Regions from separate parts of the Jeotgalibacillus aurantiacus genome, predicted to be linked through region 2. Evidence: riboswitches for the same ligand, from Rfam matches in the RefSeq annotation. Region 2 holds a riboswitch; each other region holds the start of a gene.
What was found. A riboswitch is a leader RNA that binds a small molecule or an ion and turns the genes downstream of it on or off. The one in region 2 is predicted to bind S-adenosylmethionine.
Positions count from the first base shown of each region.

Region 1: another riboswitch for S-adenosylmethionine. It lies ahead of H7968_RS02730 (sulfite oxidase-like oxidoreductase); the one in region 2 lies ahead of H7968_RS12140 (methionine biosynthesis PLP-dependent protein).
Region 3: another riboswitch for S-adenosylmethionine. It lies ahead of H7968_RS11450 (methionine ABC transporter ATP-binding protein); the one in region 2 lies ahead of H7968_RS12140 (methionine biosynthesis PLP-dependent protein).
Region 4: another riboswitch for S-adenosylmethionine. It lies ahead of H7968_RS14985 (bifunctional homocysteine S-methyltransferase/methylenetetrahydrofolate reductase); the one in region 2 lies ahead of H7968_RS12140 (methionine biosynthesis PLP-dependent protein).

Region 1 covers NZ_JACNMS010000001.1:578,460-582,895, reverse strand. Annotated here, with positions in the region: gene H7968_RS02735 (2,3-diketo-5-methylthiopentyl-1-phosphate enolase) at 1-989, opposite strand, end outside; SAM riboswitch class I at 1,395-1,505, opposite strand; SAM riboswitch class I at 1,688-1,811, shown strand; gene H7968_RS02730 (sulfite oxidase-like oxidoreductase) at 1,893-2,555, shown strand; gene mtnK (S-methyl-5-thioribose kinase) at 2,572-3,789, shown strand; gene mtnA (S-methyl-5-thioribose-1-phosphate isomerase) at 3,786-4,436, shown strand, end outside.
Region 2 covers NZ_JACNMS010000003.1:492,286-496,721, forward strand. Annotated here, with positions in the region: gene H7968_RS12135 (type 1 glutamine amidotransferase) at 1-521, shown strand, start outside; SAM riboswitch class I at 1,187-1,289, shown strand; gene H7968_RS12140 (methionine biosynthesis PLP-dependent protein) at 1,389-2,522, shown strand; gene metC (cystathionine beta-lyase) at 2,503-3,675, shown strand; gene H7968_RS12150 (SDR family NAD(P)-dependent oxidoreductase) at 3,726-4,436, shown strand, end outside.
Region 3 covers NZ_JACNMS010000003.1:346,198-350,633, forward strand. Annotated here, with positions in the region: gene H7968_RS11435 (M20 family metallopeptidase) at 1-1,060, opposite strand, end outside; gene H7968_RS11440 (MetQ/NlpA family ABC transporter substrate-binding protein) at 1,072-1,887, opposite strand; gene H7968_RS11445 (methionine ABC transporter permease) at 1,902-2,552, opposite strand; gene H7968_RS11450 (methionine ABC transporter ATP-binding protein) at 2,542-3,570, opposite strand; SAM riboswitch class I at 3,710-3,815, opposite strand; gene H7968_RS11455 (FecCD family ABC transporter permease) at 4,363-4,436, opposite strand, start outside.
Region 4 covers NZ_JACNMS010000005.1:95,370-99,805, forward strand. Annotated here, with positions in the region: gene H7968_RS14975 (SOS response-associated peptidase) at 1-569, opposite strand, end outside; gene H7968_RS14980 (DUF4352 domain-containing protein) at 740-1,243, shown strand; SAM riboswitch class I at 1,352-1,458, shown strand; gene H7968_RS14985 (bifunctional homocysteine S-methyltransferase/methylenetetrahydrofolate reductase) at 1,563-3,422, shown strand; gene metH (methionine synthase) at 3,400-4,436, shown strand, end outside.

The DNA of each region.
Region 1 (4,436 bases), on a different contig from region 2:
GGGAATGCCCGTTTCAGTCTGCTGTCAGAGCGAAGTGCATCTCTGATCGCCAGTGTTTCACTTTTTTCCATAGCCACACTGCCGTATGGAGAAGGGAACAGGACAAAATCAGCTCCGGCAAGTCTCAACAGCTTACCTAACAGTACCTGGTTTGAAATACCGTAAAGGGGTGAAGCCGTCAATGCACCGGACACAGCAGGGTGCGCCATGATCGGCACATGAATGTCCGGGTCTTCAGCGAGACTTTGCAGGGTATCAAGACCGTAAGCAAAAACGTTAAATAGTAACGCATTCGCTCCCAGTTCAACCGCACGCTTCGCTTTGTCTTTTAAATCAAACGTTCTTCCGGAAAGATTGACTGCATACAGTGTACGGTGTCCGGAACGCTCATATTCTTGGTTTAGTACCTGCACGCCAAGTTCCACCCGTTTTTCAAATGGTGTAAGTGGATTGTCAAACAGAATTTCATCATCCTTCACAAGATCCACACCACCGGCAGCCTGCGCGCGAAGCTGTTCAGTAAAAAGATCAGTGCCGCGTCCGATCATACCTTTGAAAATGCTCATCAGGAGCGGACGGTCGTGAACATTTAATGTTTGTCTGATGGTCTCAATGCCAAACTGTGGTCCAGGGAACTGTTTTTCAAGCTCTGTGTCCAGCTCAATATCAATCAGCTTCACTTCCCCGTCCAGGGACAGCTTTCCGAAAATCGTTGTTAAAATCGCCGGAATATCAGAGCTGAAATTTGCAGCCGGATACGCAATTTTGATCAGGCCTGCTTTTCGTTGTCCTAAATGAGAAGCTGATTCCAGTGCGGGAACCTCCTGAACAGAAAGCACCTCACCCTTATGTTTCTTTAACTGCTCCTGATCCACAGCCGGAAGGTCGGTCCATGATCCAACCGTCAAGCCGAGGGCAATCGACTCTGCCTTTTTCTCTAAGTTGCCTTTCGCATCGTGTACAAGGTATGTAGCCGTAATCTGAGACATGATAAGCATCCTTTCAGTGATAAAATCAGTATTTTGAGAGCGGTGGGGACTGAACAATACAATGATAAGTTGGAACGATACAAATATGATTCGGATCAGTACAAAAAGGGTGAGGAACAGTACAAAAATGAAGGTGTGAAGTCGTATCAGTACAAAAAAATCTTCATTCGATTGAATTAAGCAGTGAAACAGTACAATAAAAAGCTGATTCGATACAATAACTCACTCAAACAGTACAAATCCCTTCGGCACTGTTCACCCACCTGACTAAGCAAGATCCAGCTGACTTCGTTCACCCACCTGTTTAAGACAAATCCATATACGCGTTCATTCACCCATCACAATATGAATAAACAAAAAGTCCGCTCCAAAAGAGGAAGCGGACATTTACAGTAAACGTTCTTCCTCTTATCCTTCAGCCATTGCTGTGAGAATTAGCACCTTGAATCAGCGGTTAAGCTGAAACAGGTTGCCGGGTTTCATCGGGCTCGTCCCTCCACCTGCTCTTTATAAGAGTTCATACGTATTCAGTTGGAATTAAATTCATGTTTCGAATTATCGCAAAAAAAATTGTGCAGGTCAATAACTTTTCAGAAAAAATTTTTTATTTAAAAAATGCGTTGACAAAATGGAATCCTATTCCGTAAACTTGCAATTATGAATTTCAAATGAACCAGAAAACACCAACTGAATACCTTCTCTTATCGAGAGTTGGCTGAGGGAATTGGCCCTGTGAAGCCCGGCAACCGGCCCTGTTTACCATTTTGGTAACAGGGACACGGTGCTACATCCAACAGACATTTTTTGTCTGAGAGATAAGAGGTCGAATCCGATTTATTCTGCCTCTTTCTATCATGGAAAGAGGCTTTTTTATTGTTAATCCACCAGGAAAGGAGCAGCCGGATGGGAAAAGCAGAGCGTTTAAAAAAAGCAAAGCCGCCCGTACAAAAAGACACATATGGAGGCCGCCTGCCACCGGGGCAGACCCTGACGGAAAAGTTTCCGATTCTTCATGAGGGTGAGGTGCCGGAATACGATCTCAAGCTTTGGGATTTCCGCCTTTTTGGAAATGGTATAAAAGAGAAACGCTTTACATATGACGAATTATTAAACCTTCCTCAGACGACGATTGTCAAAGATATTCACTGTGTAACGAGGTGGTCGAAGTTTGATAATGCGTTTACGGGTGTGACGATTCGCGAGCTGTTGAAAGACGTTGAGATTCCAGAAAACGTACGCCACGTGATGATTTACGGCGACTATGATTATGAGACGAATTTGCCGATTGAGGATTTACTGAAGGAGGACATTCTCCTTGCACACTCTTATGACGGTAAGCCTTTAACGCCAAAGCACGGTTATCCTTTCCGTCTGATCGTTCCACATTTGTATTTCTGGAAGAGTGTGAAGTGGATCAGAGGCATTGAGTTTCTGACAGAGGATCGCCCCGGCTTTTGGGAGCGTAATGGTTTTCATAATTATGGAGATGTATTTGAAGAAGAGCGTTTTTCCGGAGAGGATTTAGATATTCCGGAGGATGAATGGCATAAAAAAGAATTTGATTAAAGGAGAGAATCGCATCATGACAGTACTGCAGGAAAAAACGTATCAGCCATTTACAGAGGAATCAGTCCTCGTTTACTTAGAGCAAAAAGGATTCATTAAAGATCGCAAGGAAGCTGACTGCAAAGAGGTCGGTGATGGAAATTTAAATTATGTGTTTATCGTTCGTGACAACACGACAGATCGATCCATTGTGGTGAAGCAGGCATTGCCATATGCAAAAGTGGTAGGGGAAAGCTGGCCGCTGTCACTGGACCGTGCGCGGATTGAGCGGCAGGCACTGCAGGAGGCGGCAAAGCATGTCCCTCATCTTGTGCCTGAAGTGTACGACTATGATGACACGTTTGCGATTACGGTCATGGAGGATCTGTCTGATTATGTGATTTTGCGGAAAGGCCTGATTGAAGGGAACCGTTATGTGAATCTTGCGGAGCACATTGGACGGTATCTTGCAGAGACGCTTTTCCATTCTTCGGACGAGGCACTTGGGCCGGTTGAGAAGAAGAAGCTGGCGCGTCAATTTGTGAATCCTGATCTGTGTGATATTACAGAAAAGCTCGTATTCACGGATCCTTACTTCAACGCTGAATCCAATTCATACGCTGAAACTCTTGAGGAGACGGTAAATGAGCTTTGGCAGGACGATGCTCTGCTTTTTGAAGTCGCAAAATTGAAAAAACAATTCCTGACGGAGGGTGAGGCACTGCTGCATGGTGATCTCCATACGGGCAGTGTATTTGTCACAAGTGGCGAAACGAAAGTCATTGATCCGGAATTCGCTTTTTTTGGACCTGCCGGGTTTGATGCCGGCGCATTTTTGGCCAATCTTACGCTGAACTTTATTGCCCAGCAGGAGCGTTCTTCAGAGGGAGATCGTCAGGAAATCAGTGCTTATCTGCTTGAGGCAATCGAACAAACGTGGGCAGTGTTTGAGCAGCGCTACCGTGAGCTGCTGAAAGAGCATGCAGTGGAAGAACGCTACAAGTCAGATGAATATGCTGATTACATTGTGAAGAAAATCTGGCAGGATACGCTTGGCTTCGCAGGCTGTAAAACGATTCGCCGCATTATAGGTCTTGCTCATGTAGAGGACATTGACGGGATTGAGGATGATGAGTCGAGACTTCGTGCTCAAAAACGCGCGATCGAGACCGGCCGTCACTTGATTTTTAACCGTCAGCAGTGGCAATCTCCATCAGACTGGACTGCTTACTTAAAGGAGCTGGTGCAGCCATGACAGTCAAGCAGGATTTTATTAAACCGGTCATCTGGGAAGGTGAATCAATCAAGCTGTTGAATCAGCAAAAGCTTCCTGGAAGTGTGGAATATATTTTTTTAACGACAGCAGAAGATGTATGGGATGCCATCGTTGAGCTGAAGGTACGCGGAGCTCCGGCGATTGGCATTACAGCTGCTTATGGTCTTGCGCTATGGGCGAAAAATAGTGAAGCAGAAACAACGGAAGAACTGTTACAAAGCTTAAAGAAGACGGCAGACTATCTCAACTCTGCACGCCCTACAGCGGTCAATCTTGCATGGGCGCTTCACCGGCTTGTGCGGGTGGCTGAGCAGCAGTCAACGATTCCTTCGATCAAAGGTAAACTCGAGCTTGAGGCAATTGCCATCCAGCGCGAGGACGAGGAAACGTGCCGCCTGATCGGGGAAAACGGCTATTCTCTTTTACCCGAGGGAGCCAATGTGTTAACCCACTGTAATACGGGTGCAATCGCAACCTCTAAATATGGTACAGCACTCGGCGCATTTTACATTGCAAAGGAACGTGGTAATGAAATCCACGTCTATGCGACAGAAACGAGACCCGTTTTACAGGGAGCGAGACTGACGGCATGGGAGCTTCAGCAGGCTGATATTGACGTCACGCTG
Region 2 (4,436 bases):
ATACTGAATGGATGCAGAAGGAAGTGGCTTATATTGAAAAAGCACTTCAGCACGGGCATAAGGTGATCGGAATTTGCCTCGGTTCTCAGCTGCTTGCCCACATTTACGGCACAGAAGTTCATACGCTTCCCAAGTATGAAATGGGGTGGGCTGAGATTAACTGGGACCACGGCTTTTTGGAGGATTTTGATGTGGAGGACATGGACATCCCGATGTTTCACTGGCATAGCGATCTGTATGAGCTTCCAGAAGGTACAAAACCGCTTGGCAAAACGGATCTGACACCTGTTCAGGGATTTTATACAGATCAGGTACTGGCGTTTCAATTTCACCCTGAAATGACAGTGAAAGGGATTCAACAGCTCATTGACCATGATCATCAGGAGATTGAATTGAGAGATACCTCCGTTGAAATCGAAGAACCACGTGCCGATCCAGGTTACGTAGAACAAAGCCATAACCGTTTCCAACCGATACTCGAAAAATTTCTCGGCGTATCCGGTGAAAAAAAGATTGATTAGGGGTAGACATCTTTTTGAATTGTGTATACAATAAGAATGAGATTCATTCTCAACTAAACATAAACGAATCGTCGCTGATTCTTAACACAACTTCTGCTGCAAAGTTTCGATTCGCACCGTCACTTTGCTGCCAGGAAGAATAAAAGCGACACCCCCTCTATTGAGCCGGAGCCTGCCGACACACAGGCTCCGGCTATATTTGTGACTAAAAAAGCGGAGGCGGGCGTTTAGGGACGTATTCGAGTTATTTAACTACTCTTTCGGGTTATTTGACCACTCTTTACATTTATTTGACCACTTTCGATTGTTATTTAACTACTCTCAGCCCTTATTTAACCACTCTCACAAAATATCCCGGCGCAGGCCGGGGGCTCTTGAAGATTTTGAGTAATCTAGCTTGATCCTGCGTCCAGGTACAGGATTGCGAGCGGCCATTCCCATTGATTAGACAACTTTTTGCTGGTATTTGACAACTCTTTTGCATTATTTGACCACTTCATCTGTTTATTTGACAACTCTTATTCGTTATTTAACCACTCTCAAAAAAGTGATCCTGTAGAGACTACGAATGAGCTTGAGCTTCTCCTTTTTATCATCTTTCCCTTGCTTCTTCCAGCAAAATAAGGTAGTCTATACAACAACATTAATTTTTCTGACAATTTCATATCTTATCGAGAGAGGTTGAGGGACTGGCCCTTTGACGCCTCAGCAACCAGCTATTTATAGCCCGGTGCTAATGCCAGCAGGCGTATGCCTGAATGATAAGAGGACCTTACACGTAAAGAACCTTCTCTTATCATAGATTAGGTTCTTTTTTATTGACCAAAAACATAAAGATTGAATCCCGGTTTGAAAGGAATGAGGAAGATGAGTTATTTCCCGGAAACAGAGCTTGCACAGCTTGGTAATCGCAGTGAGAAAGATACAGGTACGGTGAATCCACCGATTTACTTGTCGACGGCTTACCGTCACAGTGGACTTGGCGAATCAACAGGATACGACTATACGAGAACAAAAAATCCTACGAGAGCCATTTTGGAGGAAGGAATTGCCCGGCTGGAAAAAGGGGATGCCGGATTCGCGACGAGCTCTGGCATGGCTGCGATACAGCTTGTTTTATCACTATTTAAACCGGGAGATGTCATCCTTGCCTCAGATGATTTGTACGGAGGGACGTACCGGTTGTTTAATCATTGGGAGAACCAATTCAATGTGACCTTTCGTTATCTTGATACAAACAATGCTGATGAACTTGAAAAAGCATACACGGAAGAAGTAAAAGCCGTTTTTGTTGAAACACCGACAAACCCGTTGATGAAGCTGACTGATCTGAATAAGGTCGGAGCTTTTACTGAAAAATATAATCTGTTATTTATTGCGGATAATACGTTTTTAACGCCTTATTTACAGAGACCGATTGAGCATGGTGCAGACATTGTGATTCATAGTGCAACGAAGTATCTCGGTGGGCACAATGATGTGTTGGCGGGACTTGTTGTGACAAAAGGAGAAGCGCTGAGTGAAAAGCTGTTTCAGATGCATAACGGCGCAGGAGCCGTCTTATCCCCGATGGATTCCTGGCTGTTGATCCGCGGAATGAAGACACTCGCGCTGAGGATGGACCGTCATCAGGAAAATGCACAGGCACTGGCGGATTTTCTGGCTGAACAGACTGGCGTGACAGATGTCATCTATCCGAAGGTTGGCGGGATGTTATCTTTCCGCCTCGAAAAAGAAGAATGGATTGATCCATTTTTACGCTCGACTCAAGTGATCTCATTTGCGGAAAGTCTTGGTGGGGTGGAAAGCTTTATTACGTATCCTGCAACGCAGACACACGCGGATATTCCTGAGGAAGAACGGGAGAAAAAAGGCATTTGTAAAAGGCTTCTGCGTTTTTCAGTAGGAATCGAACAGGTTGAGGACTTGAAAAATGATTTAAAAAAGGCGCTAGAAGCAGCCTGTAAGGAGGAGACAGCATATGACAGAACATCGCTTTGACACGAAGCTGCTGCATCAGCCATCTTATATTGATAAACAGACAGGGGCAGTCAACGTACCTCTGCATTATTCTTCGACGTATCATCAGCAGTCTATTGATGAATTCGGTCCTTACGATTACAGCCGCTCAGGAAATCCGACCAGACAAGCGCTGGAGGAAACGATTGCTGATCTTGAAAATGGTACAGCCGGATTTGCATTTGCTTCCGGTATGGCGGCGATCTCATCAGCCTTTATGCTGCTGTCAGCCGGTGATCATGTCCTTGTGTCAAAGGATGTATACGGCGGCACCTATCGTGTGATCACAGAGGTGCTGACACGCTTTGGCATTGATCATACATTTATTGATATGACGGACCTGGATGAGACGGCCAGAAACGTCCGGCCGAATACGAGGGTCATTTATGTAGAGACGCCATCCAATCCGACGCTGAATATAACGGATATCGAGGGTGTGGCGAAGGTGGCAAAAGCGCATGGCTGTCTCACTTTTGTTGATAACACATTTATGACACCTCTTTATCAAAAGCCGCTGGATCTGGGAGCGGATCTCGTGCTTCACAGTGCCACCAAGTTTTTGTCCGGCCATAGTGATGTCGTGGCAGGGCTTGCTGCGGTAAAGGATGAAGAAATTGCATCACGGTTAAAGTTTATTCAGAACTCATTTGGATCGATTCTCGGTGTGCAGGATAGCTGGCTGTTGCTGCGCGGTATTAAAACGCTCAGTGTGCGTATGAAGCAGTCATCTGAGACAGCTCGTGATATTGCTCAATATCTTCACCATAATCCACTGATTGATGAAGTATACTATCCCGGGTTTTCGTTTCACGCTGGCTATCATATTCATCAGCGCCAATCGACCGGGGCGGGAGCAGTACTATCATTTAGACTCCCTTCTAAAGAATGTGCGGGAGTATTTGTAGAGGCGATGAAAATTCCAGTGTTTGCGGTAAGTCTTGGTGCAGTGGAATCCATTTTATCCTATCCGGCTACAATGTCACACGCAGCGATGCCTCTTGCAGAACGGGAAAAGCGTGGCATTACAGACGGACTGCTGCGGCTTTCTGTTGGGCTTGAGGATCCGGATGATCTGTTGGCAGACGTCAAACAGGCGCTTGCCAAAGCATCTGAGTATGCCGCGCTTAACGTTTAACAGAACGCTCCGTGTGGAATAGTCTACCATTAACCATACGGAGGGATTCGATGCTTTTTTCAAATGATTCATTTCAACATGAACATATTCTCGTTACAGGTGCAACAGGCGGAATCGGCTATGCTACGGTGATTGAAGCACTTAAGGCAGGTGCCTCAGTCACTGCAACCGGACGCAATGAAGAAAAGCTTAATGCATTAAAAGCAGAATGCGAAAAAGCCCGCATTGCAGACAAACTGACCATCGTAACATCCGATCTCAATGAGGAGGGCGGCAGGCAGCATCTGCTCGAAAAAGCGAAAGAGTCTTCAGGATCTATTACAGGACTCGTCAACTCTGCCGGCATTTCCGGAGGAGATATACTGGAGAAATTGAAAGAAGAAGACATGAAAAAGATCATGGAGCTCAACTACTTTTCTACCGTTGCGCTGACCCAGCTGCTTTACTCCGACATGAAAGCGGCAGGAAAAGGAGCCGTCGTCAACGTATCCTCCCTTTCCGGACTGAGAGGGACACATGGCAACACCGCCTATGCTGCATCTAAGTTTGCAGTCATCGGTTTCACCCAATCCTTTGCAGTTGAAGCGATTGAACACGGAGTCAGAGTCAATGCCGTCTGCCCAGGTTTCGTTGATACTGAAATGGGCCGGAATGCCATTAAGAAAAAAGCTGACCGGGAAGGCAGATCCTTCGAAGAACAGCTCAAACAGGTTGAAAAAGGACTCCCATCCGGCCGGATCACACAGCCGGAAGAAGTAGCC
Region 3 (4,436 bases), 150 kb from region 2:
CCGCTTCGCGAAATTCTTCTGTATGAAGAACTAATTCTTCGGGACCGATTTTCACATATGGGTGGATGGTCGGCACGACATGGCTGATATTGCCGGCGTCTGTTGAACCGATTCCGCCGTGTACTTTTTCAGGGAAGCTGCCGCCAAGTGATTCATATGCTTTTTTGTAGACTTCATCAAAAGAAGGCGTAGGGATCAGGTTATCCACCTGGTTTTGAAATTCCAGAATGTTTACCTTTGTTCCTGTTGCCAGGGCAGCACCTTGAGCAATCGCTCTGACTTTCTCAGTGACGTGATTTAAGGTAGCTCGTTCTGCAGCCCTGATATAAAAGCGGGCTTTTGCATAAGCAGGAATGATATTTGGCGCGTCCCCGCCGTGCGTAATAATGCCGTGAATACGGACGTCGCTCGTGACATGCTGCCTTAATGAATTAATGCCGTTGAACAATTGAATGACTCCTTCAAGTGCATTGGCCCCATCATGTGGGGAAGAGGCTGCATGGGCAGGCTTCCCAATGAATTCAAAGTCGAGCGGGTCGACAGCCAGGCTCGTCGTTGTTAGGCCGTTTCTGTAAGATGGATGAATCATCATCGCAGCATCAATGCCGTCCAGGTAACCGTGCTGAACAAAGCTGCCTTTTGCGCTTCCGTTTGGTCCGCCTTCTTCAGCAGGGGTGCCAAGCACGACAACCGTACCGCCAGTTTCATGAATGACACTGCCTATACTGATGGCTGCTGCTACACTGGCGGTTCCGATAATGTTGTGGCCGCATGCATGCCCTAACCCAGGGAGTGCATCGTATTCTGCCAAAAAGGCGATGACCGGTCCCGGTTTATCACTTTTCTTGTAGGCGTAAAAGGCTGTTTCGTGACCGGCGATATTCTTTTCAACGTTAAATCCGGCTGATATTAAATGGCTGGTCAGTAAATCCTGCGCAAAATATTCCTCATTCCCGATTTCAGGGCGAGCATGAATCTGATGGCTGGTTGATAAATACTGTTCTTTTCTTTCGTCAATGTGCTCAAGGATCTCCTGTTCAAAATAAGTGACAAGGCTCATGGTTGACCTCCTTAATAATTCGTTAATTCATCTAATGACACAAATGTTGGAATCATTCCACCGTCATATTCCTCTTCGATAAACTGTGCGACATCCTCTTCCTGATACAGCTCACCGATTCTCTGGTACACTTCATTATCCTGATCTTCCGTACGGCTAGCGATGATGTTGATGTATGGTGTTGCTGTATCACTTTCACGGAAAATAGAATCGTCAACCGGGCTGAAGCCTGCGTCTACTGCAATACCGTTATTGATGATCGATGCATCCACATCAGGGAGTACACGTGGAGTCTGCCCGGCAACAATCGGTTCAATCGTGATGTTTTTCGGATTTTCAGTAATGTCCTCCGGTGTTCCGGTTAATCCAGCATCATCGCTTAATTCGATGAGTCCTGCTTCTTCAAGTAAAAGCAGTGCACGGCCCAGGTTTGTTGCTTCATTTGGAACCGCGATCGTTGCACCTTCTGGAAGTTCATCCACTGATGACACTTTTTCTGAATATAGTGCCATTGGTGCGATGACAGTGGAAGCGATTGGCGCAAGGTCCAGATTACGGTCCTCAATAAATTCATCGAAATAAGAAATCGTCTGGAATGCATTCAAATCAATATCGCCTTCTGCAAGCGCAACGTTAGGCTGAACGTAATCAGAAAAGCTGACGATTTCAATGTCAATATCCTCTTCAGCTGCCTTTTCCGCAACGAAATCCCAAATTCGCGTGTCAGATCCGCTCACCCCGATCGTAACGGTTTCACTGTCTCCACCACATGCGGCAAGTAATGCTGTAGTTGATGCGATTAATACGGTTCCGATTGTTTTCTTCATGATAAATCCTCCATTTAGCTTCTTCTGATTTTTTTCGATACGATATTTCCTGTTGTTTGAAGTCCCTGAACCATGACGACCAGAATTCCGACTGTGATCAGCATAACGGCTGTATCAAAACGCTGATAACCGTAAGTGATTGCAAGATCTCCAAGACCGCCGCCTCCAACGGCTCCAGCCATGGCTGATGCACCGACCAGTCCGACTGTTGCAATGGTTAAAGCAAGGACAAGTGAGCTTAATGCTTCCGGGATCAGGAATTTGAAAATGATTTGGCCCGGTGTTGCACCCATTGCTTCTGCAGCTTCGATGACACCTTTATCAACTTCTAAAAGAGAGTTTTCGATAAGCCGCGCGATGTAAGGACCAGCGTAAAAAACAAGTGGTACAACAGCAGCTGCTGTCCCGATTGAACTTCCTACAATCAGTCTTGTAATCGGTATAATGGCAACCATCAGGATGATAAACGGAATCGAGCGAAAGACGTTAATCACGCCGTTTAAAACGTTAAAAACAGCTGTATTCTCAAGTAAATGTCCTTTTCTCGTCACGACAAGCAGAATCCCTAGCGGAAATCCGATCAGTGAGGAGAAGAGGAGGGAAAAGCCGACCATGGCCAGTGTTTCCCAAAGTGCTTCAATGATTTGATCTGTATTAACCAGCATGTCGGGTCACATCCTTTACATACACATTTTCCTGTTGGATATAATGCAGTGCTTTTTGAATATCAGACTGCTGTCCATCGAATTCTACAATCAGATTGCCGTACGGGATGTCCTGCAGTTCGGTAATGTTTCCGTAAAGTACATTGACATCCAGATTGAACTTCCGTGAAAGTCTCGAAAGAAGGGGGGATCCGGCGGAATGCCCTGTGTACTGGATCCGGTAAACGTTCTTGAAGCTCTTCTTTTCAAGCTCCCTGACAATACTTTCAGGTAACTGATCATTCATGACGGAACGTACAAACCGTTTTGTTGTAGGGTGCTGCGGGTTCGTGAAGACTTCAAAAACAGTCCCTTTTTCTTTAATGATTCCTTCCTCGATGACTGCAACTTTATCGCATATCTCCCGAATGACAGTCATCTCATGCGTGATGATCAAAATCGTGATGTTGTACGCTTTATTGATTTTTTTCAGCAGGTCCAGAATCGACTGGGTCGTCTGCGGATCAAGCGCTGAAGTCGCTTCATCACATAACAGGATGGAAGGGTTGGTGGCAAGGGCCCGGGCGATACCGACACGCTGCTTTTGCCCACCGGATAACTGGTCAGGATATTGATCTGCCTTATCTCCGAGACCGACAAAGTCCAGCAGCTCTGTTACTCTGTTCCGGATTTTATCTTTCGGCTCCCGGCTGAGCAGCAGGGGAGTCGCGACATTCTGAAAAACAGTTTTAGAGTTCAATAGGTTAAAATGCTGAAAGATCATCCCGATGTCTTTTCTAATCGTTCTGATTTCCTGTTTGGAGCGGCTGTTTAAATCCTGTCCATGAATCAGGACTTTTCCTTCTGTTGGTTGTTCAAGCCAGTTCACACAGCGTATAAGTGAACTTTTTCCTGCACCGCTGAAGCCGATGACGCCATAGATTTCACCCGTCTCCACGGTCAAATCGATCCCTTTCAGTGCATGAACAGCCTCTTGGCCTTCACCGTATGTTTTTTTAACGTTTTCAAATTGAATCATCAGGATCCTCCTCTAAATATATGTTTTCAGGGCTGTTTAATCGGATTAAAGTTAAAAATATTATCCTGCTTTATTCAGGAAGAAACAGAAAAAAGCCTCTTCCTGCAAAACAAGAAGAGGCTGCTTATCGCAAACACTCTTCTCATCTGTCAGGCAAATCGCCTGCTGGAGTTGGCACGGTGCTTATTAATAAGTCCGCTGCCGAGGTATCATAGGGCCAGTCCCTCCACCTCTCTGGATAAGAAGAAATCGTTCTATTCAAATGTTGTCACTTACTTTACTATGCTGAAATAAGATTGTCAACCCTGTATTTCAGAAAAAACGGGCGGGGACCATCCTCCGCTTTCCGTGGCCGGGCGGTGAACCCGCCTGAGCTTCGCCCAGTCGGTTTCACCTGTCCCTTTCCGCCACAGGAGTCTACGGATGGTCCCAGCCCTTTGATATCTTCGTTGATCAACGGAACATGATGAGCTAGGACATTTTTAAAAATCAACAGATTGGTAGTCAAAATCATGAAAAGCCCCTGCTTTCGCAGGAGTTTTTTGATGGGTGTTGTTTAATAAGCTGGAAGAGTTTTAACTCAATTGTGAATGTTTTAGCAGTTCTCTTAACTATTACACTTTTTAATACGGATTTTAATTAATCAAAAAGAGGGAAGGATTTCCCCGGAGACTCCTACGGCGGAGGAGGGACAGGTGAAACCGTTGTGCGTAGCACAAGGGGTTCACCGCCCGGCCGTGGAAAGCGAAGGGGAAATCCTTCCCGGTTTTCATTTGCACAAATATCTATAAATCACTTCTTCAACAACAAATAAACAAAATAAGGTGCACCAATAATCGCGACGACTATGCCTGCAGGGACGCCGG
Region 4 (4,436 bases), on a different contig from region 2:
AAATAGTTTAACTCTTCCACATCTCCATCATGGTTCAGCCATCGGTCGAATTGGTCAGGTGAAAGAATGACAGGCATGCGGTCGTGAATTTGGCTCATTGCGCTATTCGGCTCAGTTGTAATAATGGTGCAGCTTCTGATCAGGTCATTCTGTTCGTTTCGCCATGATTCCCAAAGTCCAGCAAACGTTAATGGATCCCCGCTGACAAGTTTTATTTCATAAGGCTGTTTGTTCCCTTCCTCTGTTTTCTTCCATTCGTAAAAGGAGCTCGCGGGAATTAAGCACCGTTTAGATCGGAAGGCTCTGCGGAAGCTCGGCTTTTCAGAAACGGTTTCTGCCCGGGCGTTAAAGGTTTTGTATCCGATTTTTTCATCTTTAGCAAAAGGCGGAATGAGCCCCCAGCGAAAATAAGCGGGGTATCGCTTCCCTTCAACACTGACAATAGCGGCTACCTGATTGCTGGGTGCAAGGTTAATGTGTGGGTAGACATCAAAGTCATCCCGCATATTGAATTGGTAATATTCCTTTAAATCCTCAAGCGCTTCGGTTAAAGAAAATCGTCCACACAAGTAAATTCCCCTCCTTATTTACTAACACTATCGTAACAAATAATAAAAACATTGCGAAGATAGAGAAGATTTAATCTTATTTCCTTTTACAGGAAAATGGTTGATTTATTTCGCATTGCGAATAATAATGAGGAAGTGTCATTTTTACATATCTAGGAGGGTGTTCAATTATGAAGAAATTTTGGTTAGTATCTGCGCTTGCTGCATCACTTATGCTTGCAGCATGTTCAGAGGAAACAGACGAATCAGCTGGTAACGCTGAATCAGCACAAGAGACAACAGAAGAAACGGAAGCGCCTGAAGAAACGTCAGAGCCGGCTTTATATGTTGTAGAGGATGAGGTTCAGACGGGTGATCTGACGATGACAGCTGTCAGTGCAGGTGTGACAGAGCAAATCGACGAAACAAATCGTGTTTATGAAGTCAGTTTCAGTATTACGAACAATGGTGAGGAAGAAGCTGTGATTACAGGTGATCAGTTCCGTTTAACAGATCTGGCTGATGAGGAAAAATCTGCCTATGGTGATCCGGTTGAATGGACAGTGCCTGCCGGTGAAACAGTTGAAGGATCACTTCAATTTGAGGCATCTGCTACTACAGCCTTTAAGCTGTTCGGTACTTTTGGCGAAGAGGAAATTGAATGGAGACTGCCAGGCATTACTTCACTGGATTAATGCATCAACCATTACAATTTGCTGAACAGTCTGTTTAATCGCGGTTCTGCTGTTGACAGAAGGGGCTTTAGTCTAGTAGAGTTATCATAATTAACTAAATAGTGTGGATTCTTATCAAGAGAGGTGGAGGGACAAGGCCCTGCGAAACCTCAGCAACCATCACACAAGTGAAAAGGTGCTAAATCCATCCCGTATTTTTACGGGGAAGATAAGGAGAGTTGTTCCGTTTTCTAACACAGGTCTTCTTATTCAAGCGATAAGAAGGCCTTTTTGTATAGACAACCTTGATAAGATCCACGAATACGGAAGGGGAAGTAACATGACTTTATTAGACGAAATGAAAAATCGCATCCTGATCGGTGACGGTGCAATGGGAACCCTCCTGTATTCGTATGGAACGGATCAGTGCTATGAGGAATTAAATCTTTCGCAGGCTGAGCATATCCAGAAAATCCATCGTGCTTATATTGAAGCGGGCGCGGACATTATTCAGACGAATACGTACGGCGCAAACTACCACAAGCTTGAGCGATACGGACTTGAGGAACAGGTAAGGGAAATCAATACTGCAGCGGTCAGAAATGCCAAAAAGGCTGCAGGTAAAGATACATTTGTTCTCGGGACTTCAGGAGGGATTCGCAGCTTTCGTCCTCAGTCCATTGAACTGAATGAAATTAAGCGAACCTTCAGAGAACAGCTTTACTGTTTGCTTTTAGAAGGAGTGGACGGGCTGTTATTTGAAACGTATTACGACCTTGAGGAACTGTCAGCCGTGCTTGAAATTGCCCGTAAAGAAACGGATCTTCCGCTTATTACCCAGATCTCGGTTCAGGAGCCTGGCGTCATGCAAAATGGAACGTCAGTGGCGGAAGCACTGCTGCGTCTCGAACAGGCAGGAGCTGATGTAGTCGGATTGAACTGCAGACAGGGGCCTTTTCACATGTTGAAATCACTTGAGCAGGTTCCGCTGCCTGAGCGAGCTTATTTATCATGTTATCCGAATGCAAGCCTGCCATCTTATACAGATGGTGCACTTCAATACAGTAATAATGCTGCCTATTTTAAGGAGATTGCCCCATCTTTCAGGGAGCAGGGGGTACGTTTATTAGGCGGGTGCTGTGGTACGACACCTGAGCATATCCGCTCCTTCAGTGAGGCGTTAAGTGGATTAGAGCCTGTCAGTGAGAAAGTGATTACACAGCCGATTGAACCAATCATCGTGAGAGACCGGGCAAAAGAGCTGCCTGAACCATTAACGGAAATCGTTAACCGGAGAAAGTCCGTGATCGTAGAGCTTGATCCTCCAAAGAAGCTGTCCACAGATTCATTTATGGAAGGAGCGAAAGCACTGAGTGAGGCCGGTGCAGATGCGGTGACACTTGCGGATAATTCACTGGCAAGCCCTCGGGTGTCCAACGAATCACTCGGCTATCTGATCAAGCAGCAGGGTGTCCGGCCACTTGTCCATTTAACGTGCCGTGACCGTAATCTGATTGGCCTTCAATCTCACCTTATGGGACTTCATACACTCGGGTTACATGATATTCTGGCCGTTACGGGTGATCCGACAAAGGTAGGTGATTTTCCGGGGGCCGCTTCTGTCTATGATGTGTCATCATTTGAACTGATTGAAATGATTGCCCAGCTGAATAAGGGAATGTCGATGTCCGGTAAGGATCTCGGTGAAAAAGCATCCTTTACAATCGGTGCCGCCTTTAATCCGAATGTCCGGAGTGTGGAACGTGCTGTACAACGTCTGGAAAAGAAAATTGATGCTGGAGCAGACTACTTTATGAGTCAGCCGGTCTTTTCGGAAGAGAAGCTGATTGAAACATCGGAAGCCGTAAAGGATCTTGGAAAACCTGTGTATATCGGGCTGATGCCTTTAACAAGCAGCAAAAATGCAGACTTCCTGCATAATGAAGTACCTGGGATTAAATTGACGGATCAGGTCAGGGAACGGATGGCTGCTGTATCAGGAGATCGTGAAAAATCGCACCGCGAAGGGATTGCGATGACGAAATCTCTGATTGACACAGCGCTTGATTTATTTAACGGAATTTATTTAATCACGCCGTTTATGCGATATGAAATGACGGCTGAATTAACGAGATATGCCAATGAACAGGCAGCAAAACGCGCCGGGGGGAATCAGTATGTCACGAACAAACTTCACTAAACAGCTTGAAAAACGCATTCTCATTATGGACGGTGCAATGGGAACGATGCTTCAGGAAGCGAATCTGACTGCGGAGGATTTTGGAGGAGAAGCACTGGAAGGGTGTAATGAAAACCTGAACAGAACCCGTCCTGATGTTATTGAAAACATTCACGACGCTTATTTTGAAGCAGGTGCGGATATTGTTGAAACGAATACTTTCGGAAGTATGAGCGTCGTGCTTGAAGAATATGACATCCAGGCTGACGCCTATGAATTGAGCCGTCTTGGTGCTGAATTAGCCCGGAAATCCGCAGATAAATGGTCGACTGAAGAACGTCCCCGTTTTGTAGCAGGTGCAATGGGTCCAACAACAAAAACATTAAGTGTTACCGGTGGAACAACGTTTGAAAACCTTCAGGCGTCGTATGCAGAGCAGGCACGCGGACTGATTGATGGAGGCGCAGATCTTTTACTGATCGAGACAAGTCAGGACCTGTTAAACGTAAAAAGTGCTTACCTCGGTATTCAGCAGGCATTTGAAGAAACCGGAAAAGAATTACCACTGATGATTTCCGGAACCATTGAACCGATGGGGACAACACTTGCCGGACAGACGATTGATTCTTTTTATATCAGTGTTGAGCATATGAACCCGGTATCTGTCGGACTGAATTGTGCGACCGGACCGGAATTTATGCAGGACCATATCCGCTCGTTATCTGAAATCAATCAGTCTTATGTCAGCTGTTATCCAAATGCCGGACTGCCGGATGAGGAGGGTGTATATCATGAAACACCTGAAACGCTTGCACGAAAGCTGAAAGGATTTGCTGAAAAGGGCTGGCTGAATATTGTCGGCGGCTGTTGCGGGACGACACCTGCACATATTAAAGCGATTGCGGACGTCATGAAGGATTATGAACCGCGTAAGCAGAGACCTGAAAAGCATCACACCGTGTCAGGAATCGAGCCGCTTGTCTATGATGATCCATCCATGAGACCACTGATGATCGGAGAACGGACAAATGTCAT